Regions from separate parts of the Mesorhizobium sp. LNJC394B00 genome, predicted to be linked through region 2. Evidence: riboswitches for the same ligand, from Rfam matches in the RefSeq annotation. Region 2 holds a riboswitch; the other holds the start of a gene.
The links. Region 2 has a riboswitch for thiamine pyrophosphate ahead of thiB (thiamine ABC transporter substrate binding subunit). Riboswitches for the same ligand answer to the same signal wherever they lie in the genome.
Positions count from the first base shown of each region.

Region 1 (7,903 bases), on a different contig from region 2:
CGCCAGTATCGCCATAGGGCAGGATCTCAACATCGAGCCCGGCCTCGTTGTAGAATCCTTTGTCGCGGGCAACGAACAGGCCGACATGGTTGGTGTTGACCGTCCAGTCGAGCGCGACGGTGATTTTTTGCGCAGCCGCATGAGCGCGCGAGGCCAGCGGCAATCCGGCGGCCAGCGTCAGCAGCAAAGCCTGCCGGCGTGTGAATTCGGTCATGAAAAACTCCTTTGAGCGGTCTGCGGAAACAAGCCCCGGTCAGTCCCGGGATTGAGCAGCGTGTCGAGGATGTCGGCTTCGAGCGCGGCGGCCTGGCGCGCGGCATCGCTGCCGGTGGTGCGCGGGCGCGGCAGCGGCACGGCAATCTCGCCGATGATGCGGGCCGGCCGCGCCGACATCAGATAGATTCGATCGGAGAGGTAGACGGCTTCGCGCACGTCATGGGTGATCAGCAGCGCGGTCCAGCGGTGGCGCTGCCACATGCCTTCCAGCCAGCGCTGCATACCCGCGCGGGTCAGTGCATCCAGCGCGCCAAAGGGCTCGTCGAGTAGCAGCATGTCGCGCTGCTGCACCACGGTGCGCAAAAGGGCGGCGCGCTGGCGCATGCCGCCGGAAAGCTCGGCCGGCCAGGCGCGCTCGAAACCGGCAAGGCCGAACTCAGCGAACAATGGCGCAACGGACGCGCGCGCCTCGCGGCGCTTCATGCCCTGCACCTCCAGCCCCAGCGTCACATTGTCGATGACGCGTCGCCACGGCATCAGCGCGTCGCGCTGCGGCATGAAGGCGAAGGGGCTGCCCTGCAATGGCGCGCCGTCGAAGCGCATGTCGCCCTCGCCTTTCAGCGCGCCGGTCAGCAACTGGAACAGCGTCGACTTGCCGGCGCCGGAAGGGCCGAGGATGGAGACGAACTCGCCGGCCGCGACATGAAGCGAAATGCCGGCGAGCACCTCAAGCGCGCCGAAGTTCTTCCTGATGTCCCGGAGTTCGAGCCGCGTCATTGACGGTTCTCTTCTGCAGCTTCAACCTTGCGGTCGCGGCTTTCGCTCCCTGCATTCTCCCAAGGCATGGCGAAGCGCTGGACGAGCACCGCAATGGCGAACAAGACAAGCGTGAGCGCGGCGCTGACGGCGACCGCGGCGAGCACCAGATCGGGCCGAAAGTTGTTCTTGGCATTGAGCATGTAGATGCCCAGCCCCTTCGCCGCCCCCGCATATTCGGCGAAGATCGCGCCGACGACGGCATAGGTGATGGAGATGCGCAGCCCGGCGAAGAAATAGGGCAGCGCCGAAGGCAGGCGCGCCAGCCAGAAGATACGCCAGCGCCCTGCCCCCATGGCGGCGAGCATCTGCGAAATCTCCTTGCTGGTCGCAGCAAAACCTTCGACCAGCGCGACCATCATCGGGAAGAAGGTGACGAGCGCCACAAGCAGGATCTTTGGCATCAGCCCGAAGCCGAACCACAGCACGATGAGCGGCGCGATCGCGACCAGCGGCAAGGTCTGGCTGACGATCAGCAGCGGAAACAGCGCGCGGCGCAGCGGGGCCCAGAAATCGACCAGCGCCGAAAACACGAAGGCAGCGACCAACGAGCAGGCGAAGCCGGCTGATGTGGCGCGGATGGTGGGCAGCGTGTTGTCGGCCAGGGCGGCGCGATGCTCCCAGGCCTGCTGCAGCACGCGCGACGGCGCCGGCAGCACGGTGGGGGCGACACCGCCATAGCGGGCGTAGAGCTCCCAGGCCGCGAGGAGCAGGGCGAAGGCGAAGGCGGCGGGGATGGTCTTGGCGATGCCGGCGGCTAATCTCCCCCCTCGAGGGGGAGATGTCGCCGAAGGCGACAGAGGGGGTCGTCTCGCATAGAGCGCCCACGCCTTGCCGATGCGAAAAGGACGTCGGCGCTCCACGCGCTGGGACCCCCTCTGGCCTGCCAGCCATCTCCCGCTCGAGGGGGGAGATTCGTGGGCATCGCGGTCTTCGCCAATCGCCAATGGCTCCCCTCCTCTTTGTGCTGAGGGGTCAGAGGCATCTCCTCCACGCAATGGGTCAGATAAACCAGCCACGGCAATATCCTCAAGGAACGACGCTTGAGCCGCGGCTCAGACGGCGCTCGGGCTGTTCGCCGAGATCGTGATGTCGAGGGTGACGTGGCCGGCGCCGGGGCCGAAGCGGCAGAAGGCCTCGTTGAGCGTGGCAAACACGGCACCGGCATCGCCACGCAATTTGGTGCAGAAGTTCTTTGAGCGCTCAAAGACGCCGGACTGTTTCAGGAAATCGATGCAGCCGTAGATCTCGTCCATATGGTCGCCCGTGCCCATAACGTAGAGCGAGAACTGCGCCGCCACCGGCTGGCCGGTCGACGGCGTGGCCTGGACAGCGCGGATCGCGGCGATCTTGCGCTCGTCCAGCGGAATGGCGGGGCCGCCGGTCTCGTCGGAGCGGCAGATCGGATCGTCGGGCTCGCCCGGACAGCCGCGCGAGACCGCCGCCGAAAGCACGCAGTGCTTGCCGCTTTTGGCCGCCGCGACGAACAGGTCGCGCATAGCGGGAAACAGCACCTCGGGCGGCCCGACCATAAGCGTCGAGATGTCGTCGATCTCGATCCGCAGCCGGTCGCGCCACGGATCGAGCGCGCCGAGCGCGCCAAGGATGACGCCGACGAAATCGTCGGTCATGGGATAAAGGGAAATCTGTGCGCCTGAAAACATCGCCCGCCTCGCTCCGCTGGTATTATCCAGATCAGCTTTAGGGTCCGAAGGCTTGCCGCCCTCATCTCAGCCCCGACCATACGGAGCACCCCTGTGGATGAGCGGGTTAAAGCACCGTTCGCGGCATTGGGGAAGCCGTTTGTTGAGGCACTGCGGCAAAGTGTTTTGGGCCAGACGTGCCGGGCGCCCGGGCGTTAACAGACGACTCGTCAGTTCGTTGCGTTATAAGGTTTCCACGAATTTCTTATAACTGCGTTGAAATTCAAGCTGATAAACGTAATTATAAGAAAACGGCAGATTTCTGGATCTCCTTATCCGCGACCCCATCCGGACTGCGCTCCTGCATCGCTCGGGCTTGCCTGTGCTGGTCCCCTCGCCCCAGCGCTACGCCATCCACAAGCTGATCGTCGCCTCGCGACTCGGGCCGAGCGCTGGGGCCAAGCGGGAGAAGGATCTCCATCAAGCGCGCCTGCTGACCCAAGCGCTCGAAGCCACACGTCGCCAGGACGACCTTGCCTTCGCCTTCATGGAAGCGTGGGACAAGGGCGAAAACTGGCGCGAGACGATCCGGCGCGGCCTGAACCTGTTCGAGGGAAACAGTCAACACCGTCCTGGGAAAAGCCCTCCGCGAGATTGGTGCGACTCCTGAAGGATTCACGATGCGTGATTAGCTGAAGCGACCGCTGCTATATTCATTGCCATCGTCCCAACTGTACGAAATTGGCTTGACGCTGATTCGTACATAAAGTACGATATCTCTTTTCGCAGAGAGGAATGTCCTTGAGCACAGCGAACCATGTTGCCTTCGCCGATCTCTCTCGTCCTTTGCTGTCACCCCCGTCGTTGCCGCCGCCTTTATTGCCGCCCCCTTTGTTGCCCTTGTCATTCGATCAGTGCCAACGCCTCGCCGGGGCCTGGCGAATGGCCAGCCAGGACATCGCCGACGACATCCGCTTCATCCGCCAATATCTGAAAGTCGTTGCCGAGAAGGACGAAAGGCTGTCGACCGGCACCCTTGTTCACAGCCGCGCCTATGTCGAGGCCTGCGCCGGCTGGCTGCCACAGACTGTAACGCGCTATCTGCGCCACCTGCGCCAGATCACCGAATGCGAACTGGCCATGACAGCTGCCGGGATTCGCTTTGCGCTGTCGAGTTATGCCTGGCAGGCATGAGGGGCGGCTGTCGCCAAACACAAGGAATTGCGCTGCCCGTCGCAGGCGCAATTCGTCAGGTTGAGAGGCTCGGGCGCGCCTGAACGGCGGGCGCGAAGGATGGCCCGGCCAGCGAATTCCGGCCTTGCTTTATTTCGACTGGCCTTATTTCTGGCCTTATTTCGATTTGGCTTTGCCGGACTTTGCGGCGGCAGGCTTCGCGGCCTTTGGCTTGGCGGCTGCCTTGGCGGGCTTGGCGTCAGCTTTCTTCGCCGCCTTTTTGGGCTTGGCGACCGCGCCATCGACTTCAGCCGTGGCCTGCTCCCAGTGTTCCTGATGCGCGCCTTCAGGCCGGCCGGCCTTTTCCCAGATCTCGTGCGCGCGCTGGCGAATGCGGTCCTGTTTGTCGTCCGTCACTTAAGCCTCCGTGGTTGGGTCCGGTCGGTTGGTCCAGATTCCACGAAAACATTAGCCGAAAATTCGACCGGCGTCTTGAGTGACGAGACATCTCAGCGCGGGTCGGAAATCACCGCAACGCCGAGCAGCGCCGCTTTCTTGACGATCAGCCCGGCGAGGTCGGCATCCGAACGATCGGTGCCGGTGCGCTCCCGCAGGAGCGCGATCGCTTCCTTCATCGATAACAGCGCCGTGTTGCGCTCGGCCAACAACTTGTCGCAACACGCCGCAACATTGGCGGAGTTCGGGGTCTCGACATGCGGCAACATGGCAATTCTCCTTTCATCATGTTCGTCATTCGGCCCTGCCGCCCTTTTGGGAAGAACGACAGGGCCGTATCACCGATGAATGGTTAGGTTGTCGAGCGTTACTCGACCACCTCGACAATCCTGCGCGTGCTGGGGTCGACCAACACGGTATGGTTGTCGACGACGGCGTATCTGTACTGAACGTCGGGAACCTCCTGCAGCTCGACAGTGTCAGGCAAGGCAGTGCCGACATTCAATTCGACGCCGAGCAGATTGACCGAGGCAAGCGGATGTTTCTTTACGTATTGGTGCACGACCGTGCGCTGTTCCGGGGTGATGATCACCTGCTGCTGTGCCGGCTGCGTGACGATGACCTCGTCGGCGGCGGCAATGCCGATACCAGCGATCATGGCGAGCCCGGCGACGGCGGGAATAAGGATGGTTTTCATCTTCGTCTCCTGTCGTTGTTGGCGAGCTCCGCCGTGTTCCCGCATGAGGCGAAAACAGCGCAGATCGAGGTGGCGGGCTCCTGGAGGCAAACGCAGCCGGTACGGTCTTGTTCCGCAAGCGGAGACTAAATTGATCGGCTTCCGGTCATGCCAGCAGAACCCGCACCCGCAAGATTCGCATTGAAGCACAATCCCTCAGGAGACCTTCGACGTGGACGATGCACGGCTCCAAATTCCGGTGGCGATCGCGGCCGGCGCCGGCATTGATCCGGTGACCGCGTGGCCCGGCCAAGACCGGAACCGACCGCCTTCGTGCCACGCCGTGAAGTTCAAGCAAAGGTCATTGCTTCGGCGGCTGCGCAGGCACCTCGCCAGGCTTGATCACCGGCGTCTTGCCTTGGTCCGGCGGCGGCTGCGTCATACCCTGGTCACCACTGGGCGGCGGCTGCAGCACGCCGCCGCAGGGACCGAGCGTGCTGGTCGATTCGCCACCGCCATTGGCGACCGGCGGCTTCTGAGCATCGTCCTGAGGCTGCGCCTGGCAAGGCGCGGCAGGGCCGTTCCGGTCGCCATTGTCCTGCGCAGCCGCCGGGTCGGCCAGCGCCAAGAGCAGCACGCATGGGATGAGGGGGAAAGTCTTCATGGTCCAGCTCCTCTGGATTCATCTCCTTGGCAAAGCAGACTAGTCCTTGGCAAAGCAGACTGGCGGCAATTGGTTCCACGGAGATGGTGGTTGCTGGAACCTGGCAGCCGGAAGTGAGTTCCACCTTCTCGACGCTAAGCCGCCCAGAGGAGGCAATCATGGAACGAAACAGAAAACCCAATGACGAGGTCGAGGCGCCACCGAGCAAAAACGATGCCCGCGACAGGATCGCCAATGATGAAGTGGAAGCGCCGACGCCGGGTCGGCAGGATTGGGACGCGCTGCGTGGCGCAACGGTCCTGCCCGACGGAGCAGATGAGGAAAGCCTGCCGGACACCACCGGTGTCGAGAAGGAAGGCGAACTGCCCGAGGAGGATGACGACAACCCCTACCAGGACAGTGACGATGCCTTGCCCGACGACGCCGAGGAAGCCGCCATTGGTCACGACCTGGCGAGGCGCGGCGGCCCGTTCGACGACGTGTAAGGCAGCGACCGCGGACTTTCGAGAGGTTTCCCGGGACGTCCACGCCGTCACCAGTTGGACCAAGGATGAGCTGAAGGCGATGCCGGAGCATCGCGATTGATATTTCGAAGGATCCGGCTGGTCGGATCCTTCGTTTAAGGCGCCTTGGCGGTTTGGTTAAATTTAGCCCTTGTGGTCAAGGACTGGACGGCGACGGCGACACACCTTCGACAGCCGCGAGGCAGCCGAGAGCACGAACGCGAAGTCCAATGTTCCAAGCGCCGTTGAGGCCGCTCGCCTGAAATCTTCAAAGTGCGCAAGAGATTGTCCGCCGCAGGCGGTGCGCACACGCTCCAGTATCGCAGACGACCGGCGTAACGGCCCATCGACCGCCGGCACTTAGTGCCGACGGGCGCATGGCTTCAATTCGACCCGGGATCGCCGAGCGCCTCGGTGACGAAGGACGCCGCGATCAGGTCGTCGGCGTCGAGGCGTAGGGAGCCTTCGACACCTCCCATGATGGCTGCGACCTTCTGGAAGGTCTGCATCTCGTGTTCAGTAACGCTGGCGTCTCGCATCCTGGCTTTCAGATCGGCGATGCGTCGGCCCAGTGAGGCCGACGTTCCGATTTCTCTGTTCGACATGGTGTCCTGCTCCTCCCCCAACCCATGCTGTGGACTCAAGGCTGCCTATATATAAGGCAGCGCGAATACAGTCGCCGCAACGCGCGATATCTGGGAAGGTTCCGGCGCCAAATAGTCACGAAATAATACGTGTGGGGCTCATGGTCGCCCACGCGACGGTAGACACCGCAAACCAGCGGCTGTCCATCGGGCTGGCCAACCCGCGTCGCGGGTCGCGAACGCGGGTCGGACTTGATCGCTGCGCGAACAGTCAGCGAGAAGCCGGCACCACGCCGGACACCGAGCGCGCCGTTTCGGGCGAAAACACCACGAAAGCAAAAACCAGAACGGCAGCGGCGACGATGAGCGAGCCGCCGGCGACGATCGGTTCAAGCGCCGGGTTTCCCTGCAGCATCACATACAGCGCCGGCAGCATGATCACCAAGCCGAGAGTGTAGAGCCCGTAGTGGATCATGGCGACGCGACGCGCCGCCTTTTGCGGATTGAGCGCGTAGTAGCCGCCGAAGATGGCGCTCGTCACCCAACCGAGCAGATTGATATGCGCGTGCGCCGGAAAAGCGGCGTGGTCGCCCGAGATCGCCATCTGCAGGCCGGCCGCAATCCCCAACATCAGGAACAAGATGGCAGTTTTGAAAAAGAGTTCTGAAACCCTCGGCATGTCATTTCTCCCCCTATGCGGTCTGCGACCGCTTGCGACCTGGAGAATACACCCACGCGCAGAAATTTTCCACGCCCCGGTTATGGGGCCATGCCTGCACAGCTTTTTGCACGCTGTTCGACTTTTCTGGCTGCCACAACCCGGCGCCGCCCCGCTACGGCGTCAGCAAGATGTCGGCGCCCGCTCGCTCGTCGAACACCACCGCGCAGCCGCGCCCCAGCGCCACTGCCGACAGCGCGTTGGCCACCGTCTCGTCCGGCGATACGAAATCACCGGTCAGCACTCGCAACTCCTCCACCGCCCTGGCCATTGACACGCAGTGCCCGGCAACGCGATCGCTCGTGCAGGCGTCAATGACGCTGACGAGGTCGATCATCTCGAAATGGCCCATACCGGCCTCCACAAAAACAGCGTCCCGTCGCGGATATGAACGCCGAGGCGAGAGACAATGTTCCGCAGGTCCGATGCCCAGGCGGAGCACTCGACAGCCCGA
Region 1 is NZ_AYWH01000001.1:680,108-688,010, reverse strand. Features, by position in the region: gene X751_RS160145 (ABC transporter substrate-binding protein) at 1-214, opposite strand, end outside; gene X751_RS160150 (ABC transporter ATP-binding protein) at 211-993, opposite strand; gene X751_RS160155 (ABC transporter permease) at 990-1,781, opposite strand; gene X751_RS160160 (YkoF family thiamine/hydroxymethylpyrimidine-binding protein) at 2,088-2,696, opposite strand; TPP riboswitch at 2,687-2,799, opposite strand; gene X751_RS1000000165235 (GSU2403 family nucleotidyltransferase fold protein) at 2,998-3,345, shown strand; gene X751_RS160170 (hypothetical protein) at 3,618-3,869, shown strand; gene X751_RS160175 (DUF2934 domain-containing protein) at 4,026-4,265, opposite strand; gene X751_RS160180 (hypothetical protein) at 4,358-4,573, opposite strand; gene X751_RS160185 (DUF1236 domain-containing protein) at 4,672-5,001, opposite strand; gene X751_RS160190 (hypothetical protein) at 5,342-5,644, opposite strand; gene X751_RS0132590 (hypothetical protein) at 5,803-6,129, shown strand; partial or broken gene X751_RS1000000167770 (PRC-barrel domain containing protein) at 6,143-6,229, shown strand; gene X751_RS160195 (hypothetical protein) at 6,531-6,752, opposite strand; gene X751_RS160200 (hypothetical protein) at 7,003-7,410, opposite strand; gene X751_RS160205 (hypothetical protein) at 7,565-7,801, opposite strand.
Region 1: it holds a riboswitch for thiamine pyrophosphate, as region 2 does, so the genes downstream of both, X751_RS160160 (YkoF family thiamine/hydroxymethylpyrimidine-binding protein) here and thiB (thiamine ABC transporter substrate binding subunit) in region 2, are expected to answer to the same signal.

Region 2 (7,903 bases):
GTGCCGCCGCGCTGCGCCAGCATGTCGGAATAGCCACCGGCATATTCGATCCAGCGGCCGCCTCCGTCCGGGGCGATGATGCTGGTGACGGTGCGGTCGAGGAAGTCGCGGTCGTGGCTGACCAGGATGACCGTGCCGGCAAAGCCGGCGACAAGTTCCTGCAACAGTTCCAGCGTCTCCATGTCGAGATCGTTGGTCGGCTCGTCGAGCACCAGAAGGTTGGCCGGCCGCGCCAGAACACGCGCCAGGAGCAGCCGCGCCCGTTCGCCGCCGGACAGCTCGCGCACCGGGGTGCGCGCCTGTTCCGGCTTGAACAGGAAATCCTTCATGTAGGACACGACATGGCGCTGCTCGCCATTGATGACGAGGTTTTCGCCGCGCCCGTCCGTGAGATACTGCGCCAGGGTCTCGGCCGGATCGACCGCCTCGCGCTTCTGGTCGAGCGTGGCGATTTCCAGATTGGTGCCGAGCCGCACCGAGCCGGCATCGGGCTTCATCTCGCCGGTGAGCATCTTCACCAGCGTCGTCTTGCCGGCGCCGTTCGGCCCGACAAGGCCGACGCGATCGCCGCGCTGGATGCGGGTCGAGAAGCCCTTGACCACGGTCAGGTCGCCAAAACTCTTCTCGATGTTCTTGGCCTCGATCACCAGCTTGCCGGATTCGGCGGCGTCGCTGGCCACCATGGTCGCCGAGCCCTCGGCGCCGCGATGGCCGCGAAAACGCTGGCGCATGGTCTGCAGTTCGCCCAGGCGGCGCATGTTGCGTTTGCGGCGAGCCGTCACGCCATAGCGCAGCCAATGCTCCTCGCGCACGATCTGGCGGCCGAGCTTGTGCTGTTCGCGCTCTTCCTCTTCCAGCACAAGGTCGCGCCATTCCTCGAAATGGCCAAAGCCCTTGTCGAGGCGGCGGGTCTGGCCACGGTCGAGCCAGACAGTGGCGCGCGAGACGCGTTCGAGGAAGCGACGGTCGTGCGAGATGACGATCAGCGCCGAAGACGTCCGGACAAGCTCTTCTTCCAGCCATTCGATGACCGACAAATCGAGATGGTTCGTCGGCTCATCAAGCAGCAGAATATCGGGTTCGGGCGCCATGACGCGGGCAAGTGCTGCGCGGCGCGCCTCGCCGCCGGAGAGATCGTTGGGGTTCTCCGTGCCGGCGAGGCCGAGATGCTCCATCAGATATGTGGCGCGGTAGGGATCGTCGGCAGGCCCAAGCCCGGCCTCGACATAGGCGCGCACATTGGCAAAGCCGTCCATGTCGGGCATTTGCGGGAGATAGCGCACCGTTGCCGAAGGCTGGCGGAAGACCTCGCCGTCTTGCGGCTCGATCAGACCAGCAGCAATCTTCAGGAGCGTCGACTTGCCGGAGCCGTTGCGGCCGACGAGCGCGATCTTGTCACCGGCGGACGCCGTCAGTTCGGCGCCATCGAGCAGCGGCGTGCCGCCAAAGGTCAGTCTTATGCCGTCGAGGTTGAGAAGGGGCGGGGCCATGTCAGCTTTCAGGCAAGGGGTAGGGGTGGGCGAGCAGCAGCGCGCGGCCATGGCCGAGCGCGATTTCGAGGCCGCCCCCGGTCGTGTTGGACTTGACCTCGTTCGAGATGGTCAGCGACGAGCCGAACACGACCTCGACATGGTCGAGCGGCCACTTCGCGCCGGACACGGTGAGGCCCGAAAGATCGGAAAAGCCGAGCACCGAAAACAGCGTTCCGTCGGCATAGTCGAAGCCGGCCTTGCCAGGCAGCAGAGGGGCGCCTTCCTGCGCTCCGCTGGTCAACAGCAATTTTGTGCCGGCCTCGGCCAGCCGCAGGCTGAGCGCCAGATGGAGGAAGGCGTGGTCGGCGCGCTTGCCGCCGAAAGCGCCGGCCAGCACCAGGCTGGTGGCGCCGCGTTCCAATGCCGCCGCGATCGCCAGTTCGCCATCGGTCTTGTCCTTTTCGGGAGGAAACACCTCCCGCGGCACGGCGGCGAGATCGGCAGGCAGGTCCGCCGGCACGGAATCGAAATCGCCGACCCACAGCTCCGGCATCACGCCGAGCAGGCGGGCATGATCGATGCCGGCGTCGGCGGCGATGACGCGCGTGCCCGCGACCTGGCGGTCGAGCCGCGGCGTGCGGACGAGATCGCCGCCAAGCAGGATGGTGAATGTGCTCATATCCGCTGGCCCTTACCAGCCCCGCCGACGAAACGGAAGGCCGAGCGGCACCGTCACTCTTTGTTGGAGCATGATCTTTTTCCGGAAACGGATTCCACTTTCCGGGATCACGCTCGGGCAAACTTCCACTTGCGTGGCACCTTGGCCGGGCCTATGTGTCGAAACGCTCTAACGGGGTGCCGGACGCGATCTTCGCGGACCGGCTGAGAGGCAGTCTCGCCAACCCGCTGAACCTGATCCGGTTTGTACCGGCGGAGGGATTAGACGCTTCGGACAGCCCGACGCCTCAATTCCTTTCAACACGAATGAAGGAGGCGCCGATGCGCATTTTTTTGTCCCGTCTTGTCCCAGCGCTTGGGCTTGCTGTTTCGCTACTGGCAAGCCCTGCGTGCGCGCAGGAAAAACTCACGATCTATACCTATGAGAGTTTCACTGCCGACTGGGGTCCAGGCCCCCAGGTGAAGAAGGAATTCGAGGCCGAGTGCGGCTGCAGCGTCGACTTCGTCTCGGTGGCCGACGGCGTCGCGCTGCTCAATCGCGTCAAGCTCGAAGGTGCGTCGACCAAAGCCGATATCGTGCTTGGCCTCGACACCAACCTCACCGCGGAAGCCAAGGCTTCCGGCCTGTTTGTCCGACATGGCGCGGTGGCTGAAAACAACGTGCCGGGCGGCTGGAGCGACGACACTTTCGTGCCCTACGATTATGGCTATTTCGCCGTCGTCTACGACACCGAGAAGCTGAAGAACCCACCGAAGAGCCTGAAGAAATTGGTCGAGGGCGATGCCGCCGACAAGATCGTCATCCAGGATCCGAGGACGTCGACGCCGGGCCTCGGCCTGCTGCTGTGGGTCAAGTCGGTCTATGGCGACAAGGCGCCGGAAGCCTGGGCGAAACTCAAGGGCAAAGTGCTGACGGTGACGCCGGGCTGGAGCGAGGCCTACGGCCTGTTCACCAAGGGCGAGGCGCCGATGGTGCTTTCCTATACGACGTCGCCGGCCTACCACATGGTGGCGGAGAACACCGGGCGCTACCAGGCGGCCTCGTTCGAGGAAGGCGAGTATCTGCAGATCGAGGTCGCCGGCATCACCACCACGGGCGCGAAGAATCCGCTGGCGGCGAAGTTCCTGGCCTTCATGACCGGGCCGAAATTCCAGGATGTCATTCCGGAGACCAACTGGATGTTCCCGGCCGGGAAAACCGACAAGCCGCTCAATCCGGCTTTTGATAGGCTGGTCAAGCCGGCGAAGACCTTGCTGTTCAGCCCGGAAGAGGTCGCGGCAAATCGCAAGGCCTGGGTGGATGAATGGCTGGCGGTGATGAGCAAGTAGCTTTGGCTGTATAGTCAAAAGATGAGTGCTCTACGGCGCCCCCCTCTGTCCTGCCGGACATCTCCCCCACGAGGGGGGAGATTGGCCTTTACGTTGACTTTCGCCAATCTCCGAAGCTGCAGGAATGAGCGGAGCGCTAAAACCGCCAATCTCCCCCCTCGTGGGGGAGATGTCCGGCAGGACAGAGGGGGGCGCGAAGGAACGCGACGCCCGGTAAAGAGTGCAACGCTCTGACCCCCGCATCACGGCCGGCATTGTCGCGCTTGCGGCAATCGCGCTGCTGATCGGTGGCGCCTTCGCCGGCCTTATCCGCGAAGGCGCGCACGACCTTTCCGGCGCCGCGTCCGCCTTTGACCTCTATCTCCTGCGCGTGGTCCGCTTCACGCTCTGGCAGGCTGCGCTCTCGACTCTGCTTTCCGCCGTACCGGCGCTCTTCGTCGCCCGGGCGCTGTCGCGGCATCCGCGCTTCTTCGGACGCGGCTTCATCCTGCAGCTATTCACTGTGCCCCTTGCCTTGCCGGCAATTGTCGGAGCGCTGGGAATACTGGCGCTCTATGGCCGCGCCGGTTATTTCGCCGCGATCGGTGGCCAGAGCTGGCCCGACATCTATGGGCTGTCGGGCATCCTCGTCGCCCACGTCTTCTTCAACCTGCCGCTGGCCACCCGGCTGTTCCTCGAAGCGCTGGGAACGGTGCCGGCCGATCAATGGCGGCTGGCGAGCCAGCTCGGCATGGGGGCGAGGCCAGCCTTCCGGCTGATCGAGTGGCCGGTGCTGCGCGCCGCGCTGCCGGGCGTCGCCGGGCTTGTCTTCATGCTTTGCATCACCTCCTTCACCATCGTCCTGATCCTCGGCGGCGGGCCGGCGGCGACGACGCTGGAAGTCGCCATCTATCAGGCGCTGCGTTTCGACTTCGATCCGGCGCGAGCGGTGACGCTGACGGTGCTACAGATCGCGCTGACTTTCGCCGTCATGCTGGCGCTGACGCGGCTCGGCGCCAATGTGACCGGCGACGCCAATTTGCCTGTCGCGCCGCGCCGCTATCACTTGGCCGGCAAAGCAGAAACAGCGTTCAACGCCGTCCTGATCGTGCTCGCCTTGCTGTTCGTCGCCGGACCGATGGCGGCCACCGTCGCGTCCGGCCTCGGCGCCGATCTCGGCCGGCTGGCGGGCGAGAGTGCCGTGCGTCAGGCGACGCTGACCAGCGCCGGTCTCGCCTTCTCGGCGGCGCTACTTTCGGTGGCGCTGGCACTGTCGCTGATCATGGCGCGGCGGGCACTGTCGCTGCGCCGCCGGTCCAGTGCCCGTTCATTGCTCGAACATGCCACCGACACCGGCGCCGGCTTCGTCCTCATCGTGCCGCCCATCGTCATCGGCGCCGGCTGGTTTCTCCTGCTGCGCACGGTCAGCGATGTCTTTGCCATCGCGCCGGTCATGGTCGTCACCGTCAATGCGGTGATGGCGATGCCCTTTGCCATCCGCGCGATGCGCCCGGCCTATGATGCGGCGAGCGAGCGCCATGAAAAGCTGTGCGCGCAGCTCGGCATTGCGGGCTGGAACCGGCTGCTTCTGGTCGACTGGCCATCGCTCCGGCGGCCGCTGGCCACCGGCTTTGCCTTCGCCATGGCACTGTCGCTCGGCGATCTCGGCGTCATCGCGCTGTTCGGCAGCGATTCGGTGCAGACCTTGCCCTATCTCCTGCTGGCGCGCATGGGCAGCTATCGCACGGCCGATGCTGCCGGGCTGGCTTTGCTGCTCGGGGCGGTCTGCCTTGCATTGGTGGTCGCGGCAGACTGGCTGGGACGGGGAGAGAGATCGTGACGTCCGCTGTGGAGAAAGGCACGACTGTCCGGCTGGACAAGGTCTCGTTCAGCTATGGCGAAACGCCATTCCTGTTCGATGTCGAATTCGATACATCTAAGATCACCGCCATCATGGGGGCAAGCGGTTCGGGCAAATCGACCTTGCTCAATCTGGTGGCTGGTTTCGAGACGCCGGAGTCCGGTCGTGTGCTGATCGGCGCCGCCGATGTCGGCGCCGAGCCGCCTTCGGCGCGGCCGGTGTCGATGGTATTCCAGGAAAACAATCTGTTTGCTCATCTCTCGGTGGAGAAGAATGTCGGGCTCGGCCGCTCGCCATCGCTCAACCTGACCGACGCCGATCGCGCCGCAATCGCCGAGGCGCTTGACCGCGTCGGCCTGGCCGGCAAGGAAATGCGCCTGCCGCGCGAACTCTCCGGCGGCGAAAGGCAGCGCGTGGCGCTCGCCCGCGTTCTGGTGCGCGACCGGCCAGTGCTGCTGCTCGACGAGCCGTTCGCTTCGCTCGGGCCAGCACTGCGCGACGACATGCTCGACCTGGTGGCCGGCGTTCATGCCGAGCGGGCGATGACGGTGCTGTTCGTCACGCATCAGCCGGAAGACGCTCGCCGTATCGGCGAGCAGATGGTTTTTCTGGACAATGGCAGGGTTGCCGCGACGGGACCTGCCGGCGATTTTTTCGACGGCACTGGCCCTGAAGCGTTTCGGCGCTATATCGGCGCAAGTTCGGGCGGATCACGCGATATTGCCCGGAAGCGGACATAATTTACGACCAAACCGGCTACAGGTGATGTGGCGCTTGCTTGCCATGGTCCAGTCGATGTGGCTAGGTCCGCTTAGTACTGGTCCGGCACGAGCCGTGATTTGCCCCTACAGCGCCGCACCCGGCCGGATGCGTAAACGCTGTAGGTTTTTTGATGTGTGCAGGATTGCCAACGAAACCGATTTTTCGCTGGCGCGGACCCCGGTTCCAAATCATGCGCCGAGAGCTGAAGGAACGCCGTGCTGCCGACCGGCACTGACACTTTGAAACGCAGACCGCTGGTGCGCTTCCTCGCGCTGGCCGGCCTTGCCGTGGCGCTGGCCAGCTGCCAGATGTTCACGCCTCCCGAAGTGCAGGAATCCGGCTTCCAGCCTTCCGACAAGCCGATCACGGTCGACAATGTCGCCGCCAACAGCAAGCTTGCCGAACTGGCGAAGGCACAGCATCCGCGCATCCTTGCCACCTATGGCGGCGAATATTCCGATCCCAAGCTCGAGCGCATGGTGGCCAAGGTTGTCGGCAGCCTGACCGTGGTGTCGGCCAATCCGACCCAGACCTATCGCATCACCATCCTCAATTCGCCCAACGTCAACGCTTTCGCGCTGCCGGGTGGCTATCTCTACGTCACCCGCGGCCTGCTGGCGCTGGCCAATGATTCGGCCGAACTCGCCGCCGTCATCGCGCATGAGATGGGCCACGTCACCGCCAATCACGGTCTGCAGCGACAGCAGCTCGAGGCCGAGGAAGGCCTGGCGACCAAGGTGGTCTCCGATGTGCTGGGCGACAGCCCGACCGCCAAGCAGGCATTGATCCGCGGCAAGCTGAGGCTGGCGCAGTTCTCGCGCAACCAGGAGCTGGAGGCAGACGCCATCGGCATCAAGTCGATCGGCGAGGCGGGTTACGATCCCTATGCCGCCGGGCGTTTCCTGCAGTCGATGTCGGCCTACACCGATTTCCGCTCGATCAGCGGCGCCACCGACGCCAGCCTCGACTTCCTGGCCACGCACCCCAACACGCCGCAGCGAATTGATCTGGCGCAGCGCCACGCCCGCCAGTTCGGCGCGCCGGGCATCGGCACCCGCGACCGCGATTCCTTCCTGGCCGGGATAGACGGCCTGCTCTATGGCGACACGCCGGAAGAGGGCTATGTGCGCGGCCAGACCTTCCTGCATCCGGGCCTCGGCGTTTCGTTCACGGTGCCCGACGGCTTCATCATCGACAATTCGGCGGCGGCGGTGACGGCGACCGGTCCCGGCGACATGGCGATCCGCTTCGACGGTGTGTCGATCGACAAGGATCGTGCGCTGACCGACTACATCAGAAGCGGCTGGGTGGCCGGTCTCGACGAGACCAGTGTGCGCCAGGAGACGATCGACGGCAACCAGGCGGCGACCGCGCACGCCGGCGCCGATGGCTGGCAGTTCGACATTGCGGTGATCCGCGCCGGCGGTCAGGTCTACCGGCTTTTGACAGCGGCCCCCTCGGCCAGCACGACACTCGATCCGGTGGCACGCTCGGTCAGCGGTTCGTTCCGCGTGCTCAGCCCCGCCGAGAAGGCGGCACTGAAGCCGCTGCATATCCGCGTCGTCACGGTACAGGCCGGGCAGACGATGGGCACACTTTCGGCGCAGATGGTCGGCGTCGACCGCAAGCTCGATCTGTTCCGCGTGCTCAACGCGATGTCGCCGGGCGCCTCGGTTTCGGCCGGCGACAAGGTCAAGATCGTCACGGACAGATAGCGCCGGTCTTCGTCAGAAACCCCAGCCTTCGTAGTGCTTTTTTCTGAGATAACTTTTCTGAGATAACTCGGGGTACCCCGTTCCTGGCAATCTCAGGCCGCCATGAA
Region 2 is NZ_AYWH01000008.1:1,584-9,486, forward strand. Features, by position in the region: gene X751_RS141145 (ABC-F family ATP-binding cassette domain-containing protein) at 1-1,490, opposite strand, end outside; gene X751_RS141140 (thiamine diphosphokinase) at 1,492-2,151, opposite strand; TPP riboswitch at 2,314-2,428, shown strand; gene thiB (thiamine ABC transporter substrate binding subunit) at 2,472-3,479, shown strand; gene thiP (thiamine/thiamine pyrophosphate ABC transporter permease) at 3,700-5,298, shown strand; gene thiQ (thiamine ABC transporter ATP-binding protein) at 5,295-6,059, shown strand; gene X751_RS141120 (M48 family metalloprotease) at 6,390-7,796, shown strand; gene X751_RS141115 (RNA polymerase factor sigma-32) at 7,889-7,903, opposite strand, start outside.